2 regions of the Aminobacter sp. GW821-FHT11F06 genome follow, and region 1 is predicted to be linked to the other one. Evidence: riboswitches for the same ligand, from Rfam matches in the RefSeq annotation. Region 1 holds a riboswitch; the other holds the start of a gene.
What was found. A riboswitch is a leader RNA that binds a small molecule or an ion and turns the genes downstream of it on or off. The one in region 1 is predicted to bind glycine.
Positions count from the first base shown of each region.

Region 1 (11,274 bases):
GGCATGTCCGAGCGTGGATCGCGGTACATCGGCACCAGTTCGGACAACGGCCGGTCGCCGATGACGATACCGGCGGCATGCGTCGAGGCATGGCGATAGAGCCCTTCGAGCTTTTGTGCCATGTCGAGCAGCGTCTGAACGATCGGCTCGCGCTCGGCCTCTTCGGCGAAACGCGGTTCGCCCTCGATGGCCTGGCCAAGCGTCACCGGATTGGCCGGGTTCTGCGGCACCATCTTGCACAGCTTGTCGACCTGGCCGTAGGGCATCTGCAGCACGCGCCCGACGTCGCGCAGCACCGCGCGCGCCTGCAGCGTTCCAAAGGTGATGATCTGCCCGACCTGCTCGCGGCCATACTTGCCCTGGACGTAGCGGATCACCTCTTCGCGCCGGTCCTGGCAGAAGTCGATGTCGAAGTCGGGCATCGAGACGCGGTCGGGATTGAGGAAGCGCTCGAACAGCAGCGAGAAACGCAGCGGGTCGACGTCGGTGATGGTCAGCGCATAGGCGACCAGCGAACCCGCGCCCGAGCCACGACCGGGGCCGACGGGGATGCCTTGCATCTTGCCCCATTTGATGAAGTCGGCAACGATCAGGAAGTAACCCGGGAACTTCATGCGTTCGATGATGCCGAGCTCGTATTCCAGCCGCTCGGTGTATTGCTCCGATGTGTAGCCGTCGGCCAGCCCGCGCGAGGCTAACCGCATGGCCAGGCCTTCGTGGGCCTGCCGCGTCAGCTCCTCGGCCTCGGCTGCAACCGCGGCAGCCGCATCTGCGATGTCGCCACCGGTGAAGCGCGGCAGGATCGGATCGCGGTTCTTGGGATAGTACGAGCAGCGCCGGGCGATCTCGACAGTATTGTCAATCGCCTCAGGCAGATCGGCAAAAAGCTCCGCCATCTCCTTTTGCGTCTTGAGAAAGTTGTCGGGCGTCAACCGCCGGCGATTGTCTTCGGCGACCACCGAACCTTCGGCAATGGCAATAAGGGCGTCATGCGCCTCATAGTCGGCGCGCGCCGGAAAAAACGCCTCGTTGGTGGCGACCAGCGGCAGATAGTGGCGATAGGCGAGTTCGATGGTTGCCGCCTCGACAACGCGGTCATAACCGGCCAGCCGTTCAATTTCGACATAGAGCCTGTCGCCGAACAACGCCTTGAGGCTCAGCAGACGGCTTTCGGCGAGTGCCGCGTGATCGCTCTTGATCGCAGCCCCGATCGGCCCGCGCGGTCCGCCGGTCAGGCAGATGATGCCTTCAGCTGAAGCGGCTAGCCAATCGAGCGTCGCATGCACCGGGTCACCTGGTGGCGTTTCGAGATAGAGCCGACTGACCAGACGCACGAGATTGGCGTAGCCGGCCTCGGTGGCGGCGATCAGCACGACGGGGAACAGGACGAGCGCCTGCTTCCAGCCATGGCTGCGCTGGGTGTCGTCACCGCCATCGGCGAAGTCGATGTCGACCTGGCAACCGATCAGCGGCTGTGCGCCGGCCTTGGTCGCCTTCTGGGCGAATTCGAGCGCACCAAACAGGTTATTGGTGTCGGTGACGGCGATCGCCGGCGCCTCATCCTTTACGGCATGGGCCACGACCTTATCGAGCGGCAAGGCGCCTTCGAGCAGCGAATAGGCCGAATGGACGCGAAGATGAATGAACATCCGCGACGAAACCTCTGGCTTTTCTGCTTTTTTTAACGCTTCGCGCTTGAGCGGATCGCGCGGGAGCCTGTCACTCGACATCGAATCGTTTGCCTTGCAAGGGAGATTTCCGCCGCCATGTTCCGTCACGCCCGCCACCATGTCCATCCCGCAAGGGGTCGCGCCGGCAACGCCTTGTGGAGTACCATCGCAGGCGCCGCTTTACGACCGCCAGGTGTCGCCTTCCAGGTTGATCGCTTTTACAAAACCTGAAACCCTACCGCCAAACTTTTGCCCCCTGACTTGCTTGAAGGAACACCGTCATGAAAACCCGCGCCGCAGTCGCCATTGGAGCTGGAAAGCCGCTTGAGATCATGGAGGTCGATCTGGAGGGGCCGCGCGAGGGCGAAGTGCTGGTCGAGATCAAGGCGACCGGCATCTGCCACACCGACGAGTTCACGCTGTCGGGTGCCGATCCCGAAGGCATTTTTCCCGCGATCCTTGGCCATGAGGGTGCCGGTGTCGTCGTCGATGTCGGCAAGGGTGTGACCTCGCTCAAGAAGGGCGATCATGTCATCCCGCTCTACACGCCCGAATGCCGCTCATGCCCGTCTTGCCTCAGCCGCAAGACCAACCTCTGCACCGCCATCCGCTCGACGCAAGGGCAAGGGTTGATGCCGGATGGTTCGAGCCGGTTTTCGATCGGCAAGGACAAGATCTTCCACTACATGGGCTGCTCGACGTTTTCGAACTTCACCGTGCTGCCCGAGATCGCGCTCGCCAAGGTCAATCCAAACGCGCCCTTCGACAAGATCTGCTACATCGGCTGCGGGGTTACGACAGGCATTGGTGCTGTCATCAACACCGCCAAGGTCGAGATCGGCGCGACCGCCATCGTTTTTGGCCTCGGCGGCATCGGCCTCAACGTGCTGCAGGGTCTTCGCCTTGCCGGCGCCGACATGATCATCGGCGTCGACATCAACAATGAGCGCAAGGCCTGGGGCGAAAAGTTCGGCATGACGCATTTCGTCAATCCGAAGGAAGTCGACGGCGACATCGTGCCCTATCTGGTCAACATGACCAAGCGCGGGGCCGACCAGATCGGCGGCGCCGACTACACCTTCGACTGCACCGGCAACGTCAAGGTCATGCGCCAGGCGCTGGAAGCGAGCCATCGCGGCTGGGGCGAGAGCATCGTCATCGGTGTCGCCGGTGCCGGCCAGGAGATCTCGACGCGGCCATTCCAGCTGGTCACCGGCCGGACCTGGAAAGGCACCGCCTTTGGTGGCGCGCGCGGCCGCACCGACGTGCCGAAGATCGTCGAGTGGTACATGGAAGGCAAGATCCAGATCGACCCGATGATCACGCATACGCTCAAGCTCGAAGACATCAACAAGGGTTTTGACCTGATGCATTCAGGCGAAAGCATCCGCAGCGTCGTGGTTTACTGATGAGCGGGATCGCATATGAGGTCGACGTCAGGAGCCTGGACGAACTAACTCCGCGCGACCTCTATGCGATGCTGAAAATGCGCATCGACGTATTCGTCGTCGAACAGAAATGCGCGTTCCCCGAGTTGGACGGCCAGGACCCCGATGCCCTGCATCTCAGGTTGCTGGCCGGCACGGAGTTGCTGGCGAGCACGCGCATCATCGCCCCGTCCGACCCCAACGACCCGGCCTATATCGGCAGGGTCGTCGTGTCACCCGAGCATCGCGGCAGGCGGCTCGGCGACAAGCTGATGGCCGAATCGATCGCCGCCTGCGAGCGGCTGTTTCCGGGGAGCCCGATCGCATTGTCGGCGCAGAGCCATCTCCAAAAATTCTATGCTTCCTTCGGTTTTGCTACCGTCTCGAAAGAGTATCTGGAAGACGATATTCCCCACATCGACATGCTGCGGCCGGTCAGCCCTCCAGCCTGAAACCCAGCCGGCCAGCCGCGTCGCTGCCGCGTGCCGGGCGGCTCAACCATTGCTCGCGGTTGATGACATATGCCATGTTCGACCTCGCTCCCGTTGGACGAGACGGACCATAGCCAAACACCGCGCTTGCCGGAACCAGAGCCTGAATGACCAATACGCATCCTGTCATCTATGTCGATGCCGACGCCTGTCCGGTGAAGGACGAGGTGGTGAAGGTCGCCGAACGGCTGGATGTTGTCGTCACCTTCGTCTCCAATGGTGGGCTCAGGCCGTCACGCGACCCGATGATCCGCAACGTCGTCGTCTCCAAGGGCGCGGATGCAGCCGACGACTGGATCGTCGAGAATGCACACGCCAACGACATCGTCGTCACCGCCGATATTCCGCTGGCTGCCAGAGCGGTAGCGCTTGGCGCCCATGTGCTGGGGCCAACCGGCAGGCCGTTCACGCCCGAAAGCATCGGCATGGCGGTGGCCATGCGCGACCTCAAGCAGCATCTGCGCGAAACCGGCGAGAGCAAGGGCTACAACGCCTCCTTTTCACCGCAGGACCGTTCGCGTTTTCTTGGAGAACTCGATCGTATCTTGCGGCGCGCGCTCAAATCCGCCACACCGGGCTGAAATCGTCAGCGCCAGCCATGGTCACTTTGCCCAACAAGATTACCACCAACCGCCTCCTGCCTTTTGGCTTGTCCGCATGCGTCGGCATCGTGGCGCTGGCCATCGCGCTTTATTTCAAGATCGCGATCGCATATTCGATCGGCGCGGACGCCTTTTTCATTGTCTATATCGGCATGATGCTGCGGCGCATGCCGCATCTGACGGCCACCTATCTCAGCCGCAGGGCCCGGGCCAGCGACCTGCCGGTGCGGGTCATCTTTGCCGTCACCTTTATTGTCGTCGCCGTCGCCGTCGGCTCGCTGTTCCTCATCATCAATGGCGGCCACCGCCACCCACCGCTTGAACTTCTGATAGCGTTGTTGTCGCTGCCGCTTGGCTGGTTCACCATCCACACAATGGCCGCCCTGCATTACGCTCACGTCTACTGGCGCGACGACGACGAAGTGCGCGACGCCAGGGGCCGGCCAGTCAAGCAGCCGGTCGGCGGGTTGCAGTTTCCCGGCGACGAGCCGCCCCAGGGATGGGATTTCCTCTATTTCTCGGTGGTCATCGGCATGACCGCGCAGACCGCCGACACCGGCATCACCACAACGCGCATGCGCCGGATGGTGATCCTGCACTCCGTCGTATCGTTCTTTTTCAACACGGTGATCGTGGCGGCGGCCGTCAATCTGGCGGTCACGCTTGGCAATTGAGCCGCCAGTTTCACGCGAATATCATCGCGGCAACGAAACAAATCCCAATCTCCAAGCGTAATCACTTCCGAAGGGGCGTAAAATGGCGCCCCGTGATGGCTGAGGCCACAGGAGGTCAGGTGCGATGGAAAGCCAGGCACGTATGGCGCAGCAGGCGGATGAGCAGCCCGCGCCGATCGCCGATGGCGAACTCGTCTACCGGCAAACGCGCTGGACGCGCCTCACCCACTGGGTCTGGGCGCTGTCGCTGTTTTTCCTGCTGCTCAGTGGCCTGCAGATCTTCAACGCCCACCCCGCGCTCTATATCGGCCAGCAATCAGGCTTTGCTTTCAACAATGACGTGCTGACCATCGGTGCGGAAAATACAGCAACAGGACCAGTCGGTTACACCACAATTCTCGGACATCGTTTCAACACGTCGGGCGTGCTTGGGCTTTCCGGTCCGGCCGACAATCCGAGTGGCCGCGCCTTCCCGGCATGGGCGACAATTCCCTCCGGCCAGGACCTTGCGACCGGGCGCGTGGTGCATTTCTTCTTCGCCTGGCTCTTATCAGGCACGCTGCTCGTTTGGCTCTTTGCCAGCCTGCTCAACGGCCATCTGCGCCGCGATCTCGCACCCGGTGTCAAAGACCTGCGCCAACTGCCCAAGGACATTTCCGACCACGCCAGGCTGAAATTCCATCACAGCCGCGACTACAACACACTGCAGAAGCTCACTTATGGCGGCGTCTTGTTCGTGCTGCTGCCTCTGATGATCCTGACCGGGCTCGCCATGTCGCCCAGCATGAACGCCGCGATCCCCTTTCTCGCGGACCTGCTCGGCGGGCGGCAGACGGCACGCACCATCCATTTCGTCACCATGACGCTGATCGTCGGCTTCTTCGTCATCCACATGCTGATGATCCTCGCGGCAGGGCCGATCAACGAACTGCGCTCGATCATCACCGGCTGGTATCGCACCGACCCGCCTGAAAACGACCGTCCCGAAGGGAGCGCCTGACATGCCAAAGTTCCAGCTCAACCGCAGGCGTTTCCTCACCGCCGCCACGCTTGGGGCATCGACCGTTGCGCTGTCGGGCTGCGATGCCTTCGACTTCCTGCAGGACCGCGACAGCAAAGTGCGCAACTTCCTCACCGGAGCCAACGACCTGACCTACCGCGCCCAGCGACTGATCGCCGGTCGTGACTCGCTCGCCCAGGAATTCACCGAGGCCGACATCCGCCAGCCGCAGCGGCCGAACGGCATCACAGCGCCCAATGACAGCGTCTATCTGGGGCTCCAGTCCAACGACTTCGCCGATTGGCGGCTGGAGGTCGTAGGCCTTGTCGAAAAGCCGCTGTCGCTGTCGCGGCAACAACTGATGGATATGCCCTCGCGCACCCAGATCACCCGCCATGACTGCGTCGAAGGCTGGAGCTGCATCGCAAAATGGACCGGCGTGCCGATGGCTCTGGTGCTCGACCAAGCGGTGGTCAAGCCACAGGCACGTTATGTGGTCTTCCACTGCCTCGACACGATCGAGCAAAGCCTGTCGGGCGACATCAAATATTACGGCTCGATCGACCTGATCGACGCGCGCCATCCGCAAACGATTCTCGCTTATGGCATGAACGGAATGCCGCTGCCGGTGGAGAACGGGGCGCCGCTGCGCGTGCGGGTCGAGCGCCAGCTCGGCTACAAGATGCCGAAATATGTTAACAAGATCGAACTGGTCGACAGTCTCAGTGCCATGGGCCTCGGCAAGGGCGGCTATTGGGAAGACCGCGGCTATGACTGGTATGGCGGCATCTGACGGTGTTCACCCGACTACCCGACCGACCGTTCTGTGCGTCCACTACCCGGAAGTATTGGATGGGACTATCCTCCCGGTGAATAAGCACTGCGCCTCTAGGTGACAAAGTGTCGTGCTTGGGATATTGACGACTCGTCGAGGGCCTTAACCGGCTCTACCTGTTTGCGGGAGAGAACAGCGGAAGCTGTCGCCGAAGGGGAAATCGCCCGAAATCTCTCAGGCAAAAGAACCGTAGACGGGAAAGACACTCTGGAAAGTCGGGACTTTGATCCCGCGCCGAAGGTGTAAGCGCTGCCGACAGAGTTCCGGAGCGCGAGTCTCTCAGGCTTCAGACAGAGGGGCACGGAATGGCCGCCGCAGCGGCTGGACACGTGCGACTCTGGAGAAGACATGACGGGCGACCATACCTACCAACTACCCCTTGCAGACCTGCATTCCGCCGCTGGTGCGCGCTTTGGCGCCTTTGCCGGCTGGAACATGCCGCTGACCTACCCTGCCGGCGTGATGAAGGAGCACCTTCACACCCGCGAGCATGTCGGCCTGTTCGACATCTCCCACATGAAGCTGTTCGTGGTCAGTGGCCCCGGTGCCGCCGATTTGCTCAACCGCGCCTGCCCGCTCGACGCCAAGGCGCTTGAGCTCAAGCAGTCGAAATACACCTTCTTCCTCACCGAGACGGCCGGCATCATTGACGACCTGATCATCACCAGGCTCGGCGAACACCGTTTCATGGTCGTTGCCAATGCCGGCAACGCCGCAACCGACGAGGCGCATCTGCGCGCACTCGCCAAGGGTTTTGACGCCAAGATCGAACCGCTTGACCGCGTCTTCATCGCTATCCAGGGCCCGGAAGCAGCAAGCGTGCTCGGACAAGCCGGCATCGCCACCGACGACCTGTTCTTCATGCAGGGCTTCGAGCCACGCGCCAACTGGTTCATGAGCCGCTCTGGCTATACCGGCGAAGACGGTTTCGAGATCGGCCTGCCGGAAGCCGACGCCCGCGAACTGCTGGGCAAGCTGCTCGGCGACGAGCGCGCCATGTGGATCGGCCTCGCTGCCCGCGACAGCCTGCGCCTTGAAGCGGGTCTTTGCCTGCACGGCAACGACATCACGCCTGACACCGACCCGGCAAGTGCCGGCCTGATGTGGGCGATCCCCAAAGACCTGCGCGCTGAGGGTAAGTTCATCGGCCAAGCCGCGCTCGCCAAGATTCTCGCCGACGGGGCAGGACAAAAGCGCGTTGGCCTCAAGCCCGAGGGCCGCCAGCCGGTGCGCTCGGGTGCCGAACTCTTCGACGCCGATGGCAACCCTGTCGGCCGCGTCACCTCCGGCGGCTTTGGCCCTTCGGCTGGCTTCCCCGTCGCCATGGGCTACGTCTCGACACCGCTCGCCAAGGCCGGAACCCGCGTCTTCGCCGACGTGCGCGGCGCCAAGGTGCCCGTCGACGTCCATTCCCTTCCCTTCACGCAGCATCGCTATCGCAAAGGATGATTTCAATGACCAAGACCTATTACACTGAAGATCATGAGTGGCTGCGCGTCGAAGGCGACATCGCAACTGTCGGCATTACCGACTACGCCCAGGAACAGCTTGGCGACCTCGTTTTCGTCGACCTGCCCGAAACCGGCCGCAAGATTGCCAAGGGCGACGTCGCGGTTGTCGTTGAATCCGTCAAGGCGGCTTCCGACGTCTATGCGCCGCTCGACGGCGAGATCATCGACGCCAACGCAACACTCTCTTCCGACCCGGCGCTCGTCAACTCTGCCGCCACCGGCGACGGCTGGCTGTGGAAGATGAAAATCGCCAATGCGGGCCAGCTCGAAGGCCTGATGGATGAAGCGGGCTACAAAGCCCATATCGGTTGACAGGATCGCCTGAGATGACCACTGCACCTTACCCATTTTCGGCCCGTCACATCGGGCCCGGCGCGGCCGAAACCCGCGCCATGCTGGCCGCCATCGGCGTGCCTTCGGTGGAAACGCTGATTTCGCAAGCGGTTCCGAAGTCGATCCGACTCGACCGCCCGCTGGATCTGCCGGCGCCCGCGAGCGAACATGAAGCACTCGCCGAGCTCGGCGAGAAGATGGGCCGCAACAAGGTGCTGAAGAGCTTCATTGGCGCCGGCTACCACGGCGTCAACGTGCCTCCGGTCATCCAGCGCAACCTGTTCGAAAACCCGGCCTGGTACACCGCCTACACGCCTTACCAGGCCGAGATCAGCCAGGGCCGCCTGGAATTGCTGTTCCACTTCCAGACGCTGGTCGCCGAATTGACCGGCCTGCCGGTCGCTTCCGCCTCGCTGCTCGACGAAGCGACAGCGGTTGCCGAAGCTGTCGGCATCGCGCTGCGCCATCACCGCGACAAGCGCAGCCGCGTCGCCCTTGCCGGGGCTGCCCACCCGCAGGTCCTCGACGTCGTGCGCACGCGCGCCGAGCCGCTCGGCACCGAGATCGACGGCGAAACCATCGATGACAACACCGCGGCGCTTATCGTTTCCTGGCCCGACACCAACGGTGTCTATGGCGACCACAAGGCAGCGATCGAAAAGGCCAAGGCCGTCGGCGCGATCGTCATCTTCGTCTCCGACCCGCTCAGCCTGACCGTCACCGACACGCCGGCCAGTCTTGGCGCCGACATCGCCACCGGTTCGATGCAGCGCTTTGGCGTGCCGATGGGCTTTGGTGGCCCGCACGCCGCCTATTGCGCCGTTTCCGACAAGCTGACCCGTCTGATGCCCGGCCGCCTCGTCGGCCAGTCGGTCGACAGCAAGGGCCGTCCCGGCTACCGCCTCGCACTGCAGACGCGCGAGCAGCACATCCGCCGCGACAAGGCGACGTCGAACATCTGCACCGCGCAGGCCCTGCTCGCCAACATGGCGGCATCCTTCGCCATCTGGCACGGCCCGTCGGGGCTGCAGGCGATCTCTGAGCGCATCCACTCGCTGGCCAGCCGTCTCGCAGAAGGCCTCAAGGCCGCCGGTCTGTCGGTGGTTGGCGACAAGCGTTTCGACACCGTCACCATCGAAGCCAAGGGCAAGGCGGAAGGCTTCGCCGCGGAAGCCGAGAAGACCGGCCGCCTGCTGCGTGTCATCGACGCCGACCATGTTTCGGTCGCCTTCGACGAGACCTCGACAGGGGCCGATCTCGAAGCGATCGCCACCTTGTTTGGTGCGAAGGTTCCAGCCGAGGCCAAACGCGCGCTGCCGGGCAAGCCGCGCGGCAAGGAGTTCCTGACCCAGCCGGTGTTCCATGAGAACCGCTCGGAAACCGACATGATGCGCTTGCTGCGCAGGCTGGCCGACAAGGACCTCGCGCTCGACCGCGCGATGATCCCGCTCGGTTCCTGCACCATGAAGCTCAATGCGGCCGCCGAGATGATGCCGGTCAGCTGGCCGTCGGTCGCCAACCTGCATCCGTTCGCGCCGACCAGCCATTCGCTTGGCTACCGCGCGATGACCGACGATCTTGAAGCATGGCTCTGCGAGATCACCGGCTTTGATGCTGTCAGCCTGCAGCCGAACGCCGGCAGCCAGGGCGAATATGCCGGCCTTCTGGCGATCCGCCGCTATCACCATTCGCGTGGCGAGACCCAGCGCAACATCTGCCTGATCCCCTCTTCGGCGCACGGCACCAACCCGGCAAGTGCCGCGATGGCGGGCATGGAAGTTGTGGTTGTGCATTGCCTCGACGACGGCGACATCGATGTCACCGACCTCAAGGTCAAGGCAGAGCAGCATGCCGACCGGCTTGCAGCACTGATGTTCACCTACCCCTCGACACATGGCGTGTTCGAGGAAGGCGCGCGCGACATCTGCGAGATCGTTCATGCACATGGCGGCCAGGTCTATTTCGACGGCGCCAATCTGAACGCGATGGTCGCACTTTCGCGGCCCGCCGACATCGGCGCCGACGTCTGCCACATGAACCTGCACAAGACCTTCTGCATTCCGCATGGCGGCGGTGGCCCCGGCATCGGCCCGATCGGCGTCAAGTCGCATCTTGCGCAGTTCCTGCCCGGCCACGTCGAAATCGGCAGCGCTCATGCGGTTTCGGCAGCACCTTTCGGCAGCGCCTCGATCCTGCCGATCACCTGGATGTACATCCGGATGATGGGTGCCTCGGGCCTTAAGCAGGCGACGGAAACGGCGATCCTCAACGCCAACTACATCGCGACCAAGCTCGAAGCGTACTATCCGGTGCTGTTCAAGGGCAAGAATGGCCGCGTCGCGCATGAGTGCATCCTCGACACCCGGGTGCTCAAGGATCGTGCGGGCATCACCGTCGAAGACATCGCCAAACGCCTGATCGACTATGGCTTCCACGCACCGACCATGTCGTGGCCGGTTGCCGGCACGCTGATGGTCGAGCCGACCGAGTCCGAGCCCAAGCGTGAGATCGACCGTTTCTGCGCGGCGATGATCGCCATCGCCAACGAAGCGACCAAGGTCGAAAAGGGCGAATGGCCGAAGGATGACAATCCGCTGGCCAACGCACCGCACACCGCGACGGAAACGCTGGCTGGGGAGTGGAAGCACCCCTACTCGCGCCTCGAAGCTGCCTATCCGGGCGGCGATCCCGACACCGTGGCCAAGTACTGGCCGCCGGTGTCGCGCATCGA
Region 1 covers NZ_JBXARL010000013.1:28,283-39,556, reverse strand. The annotation lists gene dnaE (DNA polymerase III subunit alpha) at 1-1,649, opposite strand, end outside; gene AC1RTB_RS24360 (S-(hydroxymethyl)glutathione dehydrogenase/class III alcohol dehydrogenase) at 1,952-3,079, shown strand; gene AC1RTB_RS24355 (GNAT family N-acetyltransferase) at 3,079-3,549, shown strand; gene AC1RTB_RS24350 (YaiI/YqxD family protein) at 3,696-4,169, shown strand; gene AC1RTB_RS24345 (DUF1345 domain-containing protein) at 4,187-4,864, shown strand; gene AC1RTB_RS24340 (cytochrome b/b6 domain-containing protein) at 4,989-5,864, shown strand; gene AC1RTB_RS24335 (molybdopterin-binding protein) at 5,866-6,657, shown strand; glycine riboswitch at 6,813-6,899, shown strand; gene gcvT (glycine cleavage system aminomethyltransferase GcvT) at 7,048-8,148, shown strand; gene gcvH (glycine cleavage system protein GcvH) at 8,154-8,522, shown strand; gene gcvP (aminomethyl-transferring glycine dehydrogenase) at 8,537-11,274, shown strand, end outside.

Region 2 (11,274 bases), on a different contig from region 1:
AGATCAACGGGGCGGGCTGAGCGGCACCCCTCTCGTCGCGCCTCGGCGGGTTCGATGGGAAGAGCCCGCGCCAGCATAGGAAAATGCCAGATTTTCGAGCTCGACACCGTCCTGGCCCGAAGCCGCAGCGTGAGGAACAAGCACGCTCCAATGTCACTGGTGACGATGCCAAGCGGCATGGAACTGGCGGCACGGGCGACGTCGTCAACGACGAGCACGAGCAGGGCGCCGTCCAGGGTAGAGCTTCATTCCCGCGCCGGATGCACAACAGCATCTACTCTCGCCGCTGGCCGTCCGCGCCAATAAGGGCGTGCTAGGCTACGGCCTCATTCCTCTGCTTCATAGACATGGCGCTCGAAGCGTTCGAGCAATGCGTGCATCGCCTTGCGCGCGTCAGCGAATGTTTGGGATGCGCCTCTGGCCGCCATGTCGGCCGCGTAGGCATCGCGTGACGCGAAGCTGCATTCCCACCTGACATCAGGGCCATCACCTTCGAGCCGGATCAGGATGCGGCCTGGATCGAGCCCCAATTCCCGCCTGATTTCGGTTGCCTTGCGGCGTTGCTCCAGCACGGCCGCAGCCTGGCCTTCGCTGGCGAAATAGTTTGTTGCTTCAACGATCATCGTTTTCTCCTCTCCCTAAGCGGCTTCTGAGGCTGCCGCGCGCATCCTGAAAATTCGGTGCTGCGAGGTGCTTGACGCTCCAAAAATATGATCATAAAGTGTGATCACACTAGATGATCGCAAATGTAGCGCGACGCATCGCCGGTGACAATGAAGAAGGTACAAAACGTTGCCCACCATCAAGTCCATCGAAACGCTGATTGTCCAACTGCCGACGAGGCGCGAGCACAAATGGGCCGGCCTGACCGAGGTCATCGGCCGCTATGTCATGGTCAAGATGACCGACAGCGACGGCCGCGTCGGCTGGGGCGAGGCGCCGGCTCTCAAGGATTGGGGTGGTGAGTTCGGCCGCTATTTCGGTGAGTCCGCGCTGATCACCCGTGCCGTCATCGAGACCTATCTGGCGCCTGCCGTCATTGGCGTCGAACTCGGCAACTTCGCCGAATTGCACGCCCGCATGGATGCCATCATCCGCGGCTATCCTTATTCCAAGGCGGCGGTCGAATTCGCTGCCTACGATCTTGCCGGACGCTGGCTCAACGTGCCTGTCCATACGCTGCTCGGCGGCAAGGCGCGCGACAAGGTCGCAATCACCCATTCGATCGGCCTGATCTCGATCGACGAGGCAAAGGTCGAGGCGGCGAAGCTCGCCGAAGAAGGCATCAAGACGATCAAGGTCAAGATCGGCGTCGACCCTGTGCGCGACGTCAAGATGGTGGCGGCTGTCCGCGAGGCTGCCGGCGAGGCGATGGAAATCTGCGTCGACGCCAACGAAGGCTACAAGACGCCGGGCGAGGCGGTGCAGACCATTCGCCAGATGGAAAAGTACCGGCTCAAATATGTCGAGCAGCCGGTGATGGGCATCGAGCGCATCACCGAGGTGGCACGCCGCATCGATGCGCCTGTCATGGCCGACGAATCGGCGTGGAATGCCCATGACGCGATCCAGATCATCGCCGCCGGCAAGGTGCAGATCGTGTCGATCTACACCACCAAGGCGGGTGGTCTCTACAAGGCGATGGAGGTCGGTGCCGTGTGCCGTGCCGCCGGCATCATCTGCAACGTCAACGGCTCGATTGAGACCGGCATCGGCAATCTCGCCAATGTCCAGGTCGCTGCTGCTTCGCCGGCGGTGACGCTGTCCTGCGTCATCCCGATCTCGACGCCGGCGGAGGCCCAGCACGGCCAGGTCGGCGGCATCTACTACACCGACGACCTGCTGGTCGAGCCGATGCGCTTCTCCGATGGTGCGATCGCGGTTCCGACCGGGCCTGGCATGGGCATCGATGTCGACATGAAGAAGATCGAAAAATACCGCGTCCGCGATTGAGCGTGACACCAGGCTTCCAGGGGAGAATTTTGAAAATGCGGGCAGAAATCGTCGCAAAGCAGGTCAAGGCATTGGCTGAGCATGGGCTCGATGCCATGATCTGCTCGTCGCCTGAAAACTTCGCCTACACCACAGGCTTCGTGGTTCCGTCGCAGCCGCTGATCCGTCATCGCCATGCGATGACGATCGTCACCGCGGATGGCCGCACTGCAATCTTCGGTGTCGACATGGAGGCATCGACCATCAAGCGCAACCAGCCCAACGTGCCGACGCGCATTTGGGCGGAGTTCTCCGACGACCCGATGCTGGTGCTTGCCGATCAGCTTTCCGGGCTCGGCCTGGCCAGCGCCCGCATCGGCCTCGAAATGGACTATCTGCCGGCCGGCGATTTCGCCCGCCTGATCGCAGCGATGCCGGGCGCACGCTTCGAGCATGCCGAGCCGATCCTGGCACGGTTGCGCCAGATCAAGACGGCGGAAGAGATTGCCCTTCTGCGCAAGCTGTCGCGCATCGCCGACCAGGCGATCACCGACACGCTGGCGGTTGTCGATGCCGGTGATTCCGAGATGGATATTGCCGGTCACCTGACGCGCAACGTCTATTCGCTCGGCGCCGACCACTTCAAGCTTCTCATTGTCGCCACCGGCGAGCGCAGCGTGCTGCCCAATGTCGGGCCGTCCGAGCGCGTGCTGAAGCGCGGCGATGTCTGCCGCGTCGAGATATTCTCGGTGATCAATGGCTACCAGGCAGGTGTGTGCCGCACGGCAATCGTCGGCGAGGCGCCACCCATGGCCGACAAGATCTGGGCGCATCTGGTCGAATGCAAATACGAGATCATGGAGAAGGTGAAGCCGGGCGCCAGCTGCCGCGAGATCTACGACGCCTTCATCGCCAAGCTCGCCAAGCTCAACCTGCCGCCGATCTCGTTCGTCGGCCATGGCATCGGCCTGCACCTGCATGAGGACCCCTATCTCGGCCTGACGCCAGTGCTCGGCAAGCCGGGCAGCGACGCACCGCTTGAGGAGAACATGGTGCTCGGCTTCGAGCCGCTCTGCTACGACACCGGCTATGGCTACGGCATGCAGAACAAGGACATGCTGCTGGTCACGTCGAACGGTTCGGAGCTTTTGTCCGACTATGCCGACACCGACAAGCTGATCCTCTGCGGCACCGCCAAGCATGGTGGCAAGGTCAAGGCCGTCGCCTGAGCGAACTTGCCTTGTGAATTGGCAGCCGGGGTGCTTTGTGGCCCGGCTGCATAGCGAGATATCGCCCGCCGTCACGGACCGGCGGGACGAGATTGAAGGTCCGTGAGTGAAGTATGGGGTGGAGACACATGCGCACGCTGATCGAGAATTTGAATTTCGCCTTCACGGTCGACAAGAACGACACGGTGCTGCGCAACGCCAGCGTGGTGGTGGAAGGTGACCGCATCGCCGATATCGGGCAAGCGGATGAGGTGGCGGCGCGCCACAAGGGCAAGAGCTTCGACAAGGTGATCGACGGCACGATGCTGGGCATCTGCCCGGGTTTCGTCGACAGCCACGTGCATCTGTCGGAGACGCTGTCGCGCGCGGTCTTCCCCGACAATCTCAACACCCGCGCCTGGGTGTTCCACTGGGCCAAGCCCTTCTACGCGCACATCACAGAGGAAGACGAATATTGGGGTGCGCTGCTCGGCATCACCGAGATGCTGCGTTGCGGCACCACCTGCTTCCTCGACATGGGCTCGCAATACGATCCCGGCATCGTCATCCGCGCCATGGACAAGACCGGCATCCGCGGCATCACCGGCCGCCACGCCGCCGACAACCGCCCGGCCGAGCTGCCGCGCGGCTGGACCGAGGAGATGGCCGAGCATCATTTCTTTCCTGACGCACAGTCGGCGCTGAAGGTGCTCGAGGAAAACGTGCTTCGCTACAACAACACGCTCGACGGTCGCGCCCGCTGCTGGGTCAACATCGAGGGCAAGGAGCCCTGCAGCCTCGAACTGCATGTCGGTGCGGTGAAGCTCGCTGAAAAGCTCGGCGTCGGCACCACCTACCACCTCGCCACCTCGATCGAGGAAGCCAAGGTCTGCGAGAGCAAATATGGCTGCTGGCCGATCACCCGCATCGACCGCGCCGGCGGCATCGGCAAGAACCTTGTCATCGCCCATGGTGCTGCCGTGTCGGACGAGGAGGTCAAGCTGCTCGCCGAACGTGGCGCAAGCGTCGCCTTCTGCCCATGCTCCTCGTTCAAGCTCGGCAAGGGCGCGACCGCCATCGGCAAGTATCCTGAGATGGTCAAGGCCGGCGTGAAGGTCGGGCTTGGCACCGACGGTGTGTCGGCGGCCGGCAACATGAACCTGATGCGGCAGATGCTGGTGGTTGCCGGCATGTTCAAGGATGCCCGCATGCAGCCCGACATCTTCACCGCAAGGCAGGCGCTGCGCGCCGCGACCATCGAAGGCGCACGCGCCTTGATGTGGGACGACGAGATCGGCTCGCTGGAGATCGGCAAGAAGGCCGACTTCATCCTGTTCGACCTCGACCATGTCGAGTGGACGCCGTTCTACGATCCGCTGCAGGCGCTGGTGTTCTCGGCCTCGACCGCCTCGATCACCCAGACCTGGGTCGACGGCAAGGTGCTTTATGCCGACGGCAAGGTGCAGGGCGTCGACGAGCCGGGTATCCGCCGCAAGGCCCGCGAACTGGCGGCCGCTGCCGTCGTGCGCGCCGGCCTGCACGAGCATGGCGTGGAGACGACCACGACGCTCTACGACGAAGGAAACTGACGCACAGCGCTTCCGCATCTGACGTTGCGGAAGCGCTTGCCGGTCTGTAGAAGCAAAATGTTCGCAGGCTGCATGGGAGAGATTGGCCGAACCTTTTGGGGCTTTGGCCGGCGCCGACGGAGCAACCCCCCAGGAAACTCTCAGGCAAAAGTGACCATGCATCTGAACGATCTGGAGAGAGGCACCTGGAGTGCCCACCGAAGGGGAAAGCCGCGCCGGCAAGGCTGTCGCGGTTAAGCTCTCAGGTACAGCGACAGATTGGGGAAAAACCGCGGGCTCCGGCCCGATCCCAACTTTGATCGCGGAGAGTGAAATGCCCCATATTGCCGTTATCGGCGCCGGTATCACCGGCGTTACCACCGCCTATGCGCTGTTGGAGCGTGGCTATTCCGTCACCGTCATCGACCGCCAGCGTTATGCCGGCATGGAGACGTCGTTCGCCAATGGCGGCCAGCTTTCGGCCAGCAACGCCGAAGTGTGGAACCACTGGTCGACTTTGCTCAAGGGCATGAAGTGGATGCTGCGCAGCGATGCGCCGCTGCTGATGAACCCTAGACCGACCTGGCACAAATATGCCTGGCTTGCCGAGTTCGTTTCCAACATCGCGAATTATCGTGACAATACGGTGGAGACGACGCGGCTCGCGATCGCCGCGCGCAAGCACCTGTTCGCCATCGCCGAGCGCGAGAACATCGACTTCGACCATGTCCAGCGCGGCATCCTGCATTTCTACTGGGACAGGCCGAGCTTCCAGCATGCGCTGAAGGTCAACTCTATGCTGGTCGAGGGCGGTCTCGACCGCCGGCCGGTGACCGCTGCCGAGGTGAAGTCGATCGAGCCGACCCTGCATGGCGATTTCCACGGCGGCTTCTACACGCCGTCGGATTCGACCGGCGACATCCACAAATTCACCTTCGGCCTCGCCAAGGCCTGCGAGCGGCGTGGCGCCCGTTTCGTCTTCGACGCGACCGTCAATCGCATCGCCCGAGACGGCGTGTTCTGCATCGGCTATTCCAGCGGCGGGGCAGCCGGTGAGGGGGGCGACCAGATCGTCGAGGCCGACGGCATTGTCGTCTGCGCCGGTTCCGCCAGCCGACACTTCGCTGCCATGCTCGGCGACCGCGTCAATGTTTATCCAGTGAAGGGCTATTCGATCACCGTGCATCTCGATGATGAGCACAGCCGGCAGGCGGCACCTTGGGTCAGCCTGCTCGACGACCGCGCCAAGATCGTGACCAGTCGTTTGGGCGAGGGGCGTTTCCGCGTCGCCGGCACAGCCGAGTTCAACGGCATGAACCGCGACATCCGCGACGACCGCGTCAAGCCGCTGGTCGATTGGACCCGCATGCTGTTCCCCGGCGTCGACACAAATCGCGTCGTGCCATGGGCCGGCCTCAGGCCGATGATGCCCAACATGATGCCGAGGGTCGGCAAGGGCCGTCAGCCCGGCGTGTTCTACAATACCGGCCATGGCCATCTTGGCTGGACGCTGTCCGCCGCCACCGCCCAGATGGTCGCTGAGACCATCTCTGGCGAGTTCGGCACCGATGCCGCGATCGCGGCATGAACTCGCTGCCATCATCGAAGCCGCCGGGTTCACAGCCGTAGCGGGATGACAGGCGGAAGGGCATTCTTCCGCTTGACAATTCCATCTGTGATCATAAAGTGTGATCAAATTGATTGATGCCAATCAAGTCGGCGCGTGGGCTCGGGAGGAAACCGGTCCGCGACACCATGGTGCTTGAGGGCGCGTGGTTCGAATCGCCGCGCTTCGATCCTCGGAGGAGAGAATGAAAGTTGCAGTATTGGGCGCGGGCGCGGGCGGTGCAGCGTCGGTGGCAGAATTGGTCCAGGCCGGCCATGACGTCCATTTCTGGGCGCGTTCGGCGGAGACTTTGGAGCCGCACATCAAACTTGGCGGCGTGGCATATGAAGGCAAGCTCGGCGAGGGCGTAGCCAAGCCGGCGCTGATCACCATCGATCTCAAGGCGGCGATCTCAGGCGTCGACGTGGCGGTGGTCGTTTTGCCGACCTTCTCTCATTCGGCGATTGCCAGCGCTCTGGCCGCTGCCGGCTGGTCGTCCAGCAAGCCTGTCGTGCTCAACCCCGGCCACACCGGCGGGGCGCTCGAATTTGCCGAGACCTTTTCGCGCACCGGCCGTGCTGCCCCTCCGGTCGTCGAGTTCTCGACGCTGACCTATGTCGCGCGCAAGTATCGCCCCGATGGCGTCACCGTCTCGGGTCGCGCCAAGCAGCTCAAGGCCGCGGCGCTGAAGGGCGGTTCGGAAGTTCTGGAAATCGCCGGCAAGCTCTATCCGGGTCTTAACCCGGTTGCCGACGTGATCGCCTCCGATCTCTCCAACGTCAACATGGTCCTGCATCCGCCGGCGGCTGTCTTGGCTGCGGCATGGGTCGAAGCCACCGGCGGAAATTTCACCTTCTATGTCGACGCCATGACGCCTGGCGTCGCCCGCGTCATGAAGCAGCTGGACGATGAGCGGCTGGCCGTCGCCAAGGCATTTGGCCACGATCTGCCCAATCTCATCGAGGAGATGAAGCTTCTCGGCACGGTCGAGGCCGATGTCACCGACACCAGCGATTTCCGCGCGGCAATTGCCGGCGGCGAAGCCAACAAGCGTATCAAGGGCCCGGACTCGCTCGAATACCGTTACTACAAGGAAGACTTCGGCCACGGCCTGCTGCCTTTCCTTGAATTCGCGAGGATCGCGGGCGTCGAAACGCCGGTCGCGCATTCGCTCTACAGCCTGGCGCAGATCGCAGTCGGCACCGACTATCGCAAGGGCGGCCGCACCGCCGAGGCGATGGGCATCGCCGGCATGTCCAGGGATCAGGTCATTGAGAAGGTAAGGTCGAAATGAGCTGGAACAACACAGTCATCGCCGTCGTCGCCGGTGACGCCCGCGAACAGGAGATCGCACGTTGTGCGGTCCGTGCCGGCGCAACCGTCCGTGCCTATGGCTTCCCCTGGCCGGATGAGGGTATCGAAGGCGTCTACCACGCAAAGGACGCTGCTGACGCGCTGAAGGGCGCCGACATTGCGCTGTTTCCGATCCCCGGAATCACCGCCGAAGGCGCGCTATTTGCCCCGAAATGCCCGGAAAAAATCATTCCCACCCGCGAGATGCTGGCCGGCATGAACAAGCCTGGCCACATCATTCTCGGTTGGGGCGACGCCAATCTGAAGGGCCATTGCGAAGCGCTTGGCATCACGCTGCACGAATATGAGTGGGACGTCGACCTGATGCTGCTGCGCGGCCCGGCGATCGTCGAGGGCGTGCTCAAGGTGATCATCGAAAACACAGAGATCACCATCCACAAATCCAACATCTGCCTGGTCGGGCAAGGTACCATCGGCTCACTGCTGACCAACACGCTTCTGGCGCTTGGCGCCCATGTCCATGTTGCGGCGCGTAACCCGGTGCAGCGCGCTGCCGCCTATGCGGCGGGTGCGGAATCGCTGACGCTCGAACAATTGCCGGAATACCTGCCGAAGATGGACATCGTCATAGGCAGCGTGCCCAAGCGGTTGCTCGAACGCGAACAGCTGGCGCTGTTGCCCAAGCATGCGCTGCTTGTCGATGTCGCGGCTCCACCCGGCACGATCGATCGCGACGCTGCCGCCGAACTCGGGCTGAAGACCATATGGGCGCGCGGCATGGGCGCGCGCGCGCCGATCACCGTCGGCCGCAGCCAGTGGAGCGGCATTGTCAGGCGCATTGCAGGAATTTTGGAGCAGAAGTCATGAAAGCGGATCTGGTCATCAAGAATGCGCGGGTGGTTCGCCACGATGGCGAATTCCACGGCGGTGTCGCGGTCAAGGACGGCAAGATCGTCCTGACCGGATCGGATGAGTCGCTGCCGGACGCCACCCGCACCATCGATGCCGAAGGCCGCGTGCTGATGCCTGGCCTGATCGACCCGCACTGCCATCTCGGCGTGAAATTTCCCTTCGCCGAGGACATGCGTACAGAGACTGCGGCAGCGGCTTCCGGCGGTGTGACCACAGCACTGCTCTACATCCGCAACCTCAAGGAATCCTATTTGCCGTTCTACGAGGAGCGGAAGGCGCTGGGCGAGGAGAACTCGGTCATCGATTTCGGCTTCCACTTCGGCATCCAGCGCGAAGAGCATATCGCCGAGATCCCCGAGATCATCGCCAAGACCGGCGTGAAGTCGTTCAAGTGCTATTTCGGCTATGAGCCCGACAATCCGATTGGCATCGTGCCGGCGACCGACGGCTGGGTCTACGCCGCGATGCGCATTCTCGCCAAGGTTCCCGGCGGCGTCATCAACGTGCACTGCGAAAACACCCAGATCGCCTCGTGGATCAAGAAGGAGATCGCAGCGACCGGCCGCCAGGACCTCGGCGCCTATACGGAATCGCGTCCGGCCTTCTGCGAGGTCGAAACCATTCGTCGCATGATCTTCCTTGCCGAAAAGACCGGCTGTTCGCTGCATCTGGTCCATACTTCGGTCGGCATGGGGCCGGTGCTCGCCGCCGAGGCGCAGGCGCGTGGCGTGCACGTCACAGTCGAGACCTGCCCGCACTATCTGACGCGCACCTGCTATGACGACGACCTGGACATGCGTGCCAAGATCTCGCCGCCGCTGCGCGACCGCAACGAACTCGAAGGCCTGTGGGCCGGCATGCTCAACGGTTCGGTCTACAGTCTGGGCACCGACCACGTGCCGTTCCTGCCCAAGAAGCTCGAGGATTTGTGGACCGAATTCCCAGGCGTCGTCAGCTTCCCGTGGGAGCTGTCGCTGATGCTGCATTTCGGCGTTCACCAGCGCGGCATGCCGCTCAGCCGCCTGGTCGAGCTCAACTCGTTTAATCCGGCGCGTCGCTTCGGCCTGTGGCCGCGCAAGGGCCACATCGATGTCGGCTTCGACGCCGACCTGGTGCTGGTCGACCTCGATGAGGAGCGCACCGTCACCCACACCGGCAAGGGCACCTGCATCTATGAAGGCTGGAAGCTCAAGGGTTGGCCGGTGATGACGGTGGCTCGAGGCGACGTGGTCTACGAAAACGGCGTGGTCGCCGACACCAACTACGGCCGCGGCCGCTGCGTGACGCTGCCGTCATGACGACAGCCGACCTCGATCAACTGGACCTGGCCGGCCGGGTTTCGCTGACACCAGCACGTTTGCCGGTGCGCGAAGCGGTAGCAAGCATCGTTGCCCGCAAGGCAACGATCCGCCAGGAGCGGTTGTCGGGGATCCACAATCCGTGGGGCCATGTCATTGGCCTCACCGATCCGTGGAGCTTTCTCGACCTGTGCGAGAGCAATGTCGTGATCGACGCCGCGCGGAAGGCCATCGGACCCGACGTCATCTTGTGGGACAGCGAGCTGTTCGCCGAAGCGGGCGCCTACGGCGAGTTTCTGAGGCAAGGCGGGGAAGGCCGCTACTGGCCTGTGAGCCCGCTTGCCGGCGTCATCGTCCTGCTGCCGGTCGGCCGCGAGAACCCTCGGGCCAAAGCGATCAGGCTGGAGGAACTGGGCCCCGAAGCGCTCGACGGCTTCGATGCCGCCGAACCGCTTTACGTCGTCAGGCTGATGCCGGCGACCAGCCGTTTCGACCGCGACCCGGACCATCCGGCCAACCGTGCCTGCATGGAAGAGCAGGTGCTGGTCAATTATTCGAACCGTCCGCTGTGGCTGCTCTGTGGCACCGACCGGGCGGATAACGATCTGGTTTCGGGCTTCGCGCCCGCCGTGCCCGTCTGGGCCTCAGGCGCGCTGCCCACCGAAAGAGAGGAGAAATAATATGCCGTTCGTCGTCGTTGAGATGTGGGAGGGGCGCACTGTCGAGCAGAAGCGCAACCTCGTCAAAGCCATCACCAAGGCCATGGTCGAAGAGGCCGCCTGCAAGCCCGATCACCTGCATGTCGTGATCCACGAGACCCCTAAGGACAGCTGGGGCCGCGGCGGCGTGCTCGGCATCGACATGGTGGAGAACAAGAAATGAGCCTCGAAGCCCTCGACTACCGCAAGTCGGCGCTGCTGGTCATCGACCTGCAGAACGCCTTCATCCACGAGAAGGGCACGCTCGGCATTTCGGGCGTCGACACCAAGCGGCTGTCGTCGATCGTGCCGCCGCTGGCCAAGCTGATCAAGCGCTGCCAGGACACCGGCATTCCGGTCATCTGGACGATGCAGGAACACTTCGCCGTCGACCAGAACCGCGCCAAGAAGAAGCTGCTCGGCCACACCGCCCGGCGCAAGCAAGTGTCGGCGCTGGCAGGCAGCTGGGACGAGCAGATCATCGACGAGCTGAAGCCGCTCGCCGATTTCGACCCGTCCTTCGTCATCCGCAAGCATCGCTTCGGAGCGTTCTATGAGACCCGTCTCGAAATGATGCTGAAGATGCTGGGCACCCAGCATCTGTTCATCACCGGCGCGACCACCAATGCCTGCGTCGAGACCTCGATCCGCGAAGCCTATCTGCGCGACCTCGACGTCATCGCAGTCGATGACTGCGTCTCAGGCGTCAATGCCGAATGGGAGGCTACCGCCAAGCAG
Region 2 covers NZ_JBXARL010000008.1:277,626-288,899, forward strand. The annotation lists gene AC1RTB_RS20435 (hypothetical protein) at 327-623, opposite strand; gene AC1RTB_RS20440 (mandelate racemase/muconate lactonizing enzyme family protein) at 793-1,953, shown strand; gene AC1RTB_RS20445 (M24 family metallopeptidase) at 1,989-3,161, shown strand; gene AC1RTB_RS20450 (amidohydrolase family protein) at 3,290-4,729, shown strand; glycine riboswitch at 4,891-4,996, shown strand; gene AC1RTB_RS20455 (D-amino acid dehydrogenase) at 5,043-6,296, shown strand; gene AC1RTB_RS20460 (NAD/NADP octopine/nopaline dehydrogenase family protein) at 6,520-7,608, shown strand; gene AC1RTB_RS20465 (dipicolinate synthase subunit DpsA) at 7,605-8,495, shown strand; gene AC1RTB_RS20470 (dihydroorotase) at 8,492-9,838, shown strand; gene AC1RTB_RS20475 (resolvase) at 9,835-10,518, shown strand; gene thmT (2-hydroxymuconate tautomerase) at 10,520-10,720, shown strand; gene AC1RTB_RS20485 (isochorismatase family protein) at 10,717-11,274, shown strand, end outside.
Region 2: another riboswitch for glycine. It lies ahead of AC1RTB_RS20455 (D-amino acid dehydrogenase); the one in region 1 lies ahead of gcvT (glycine cleavage system aminomethyltransferase GcvT).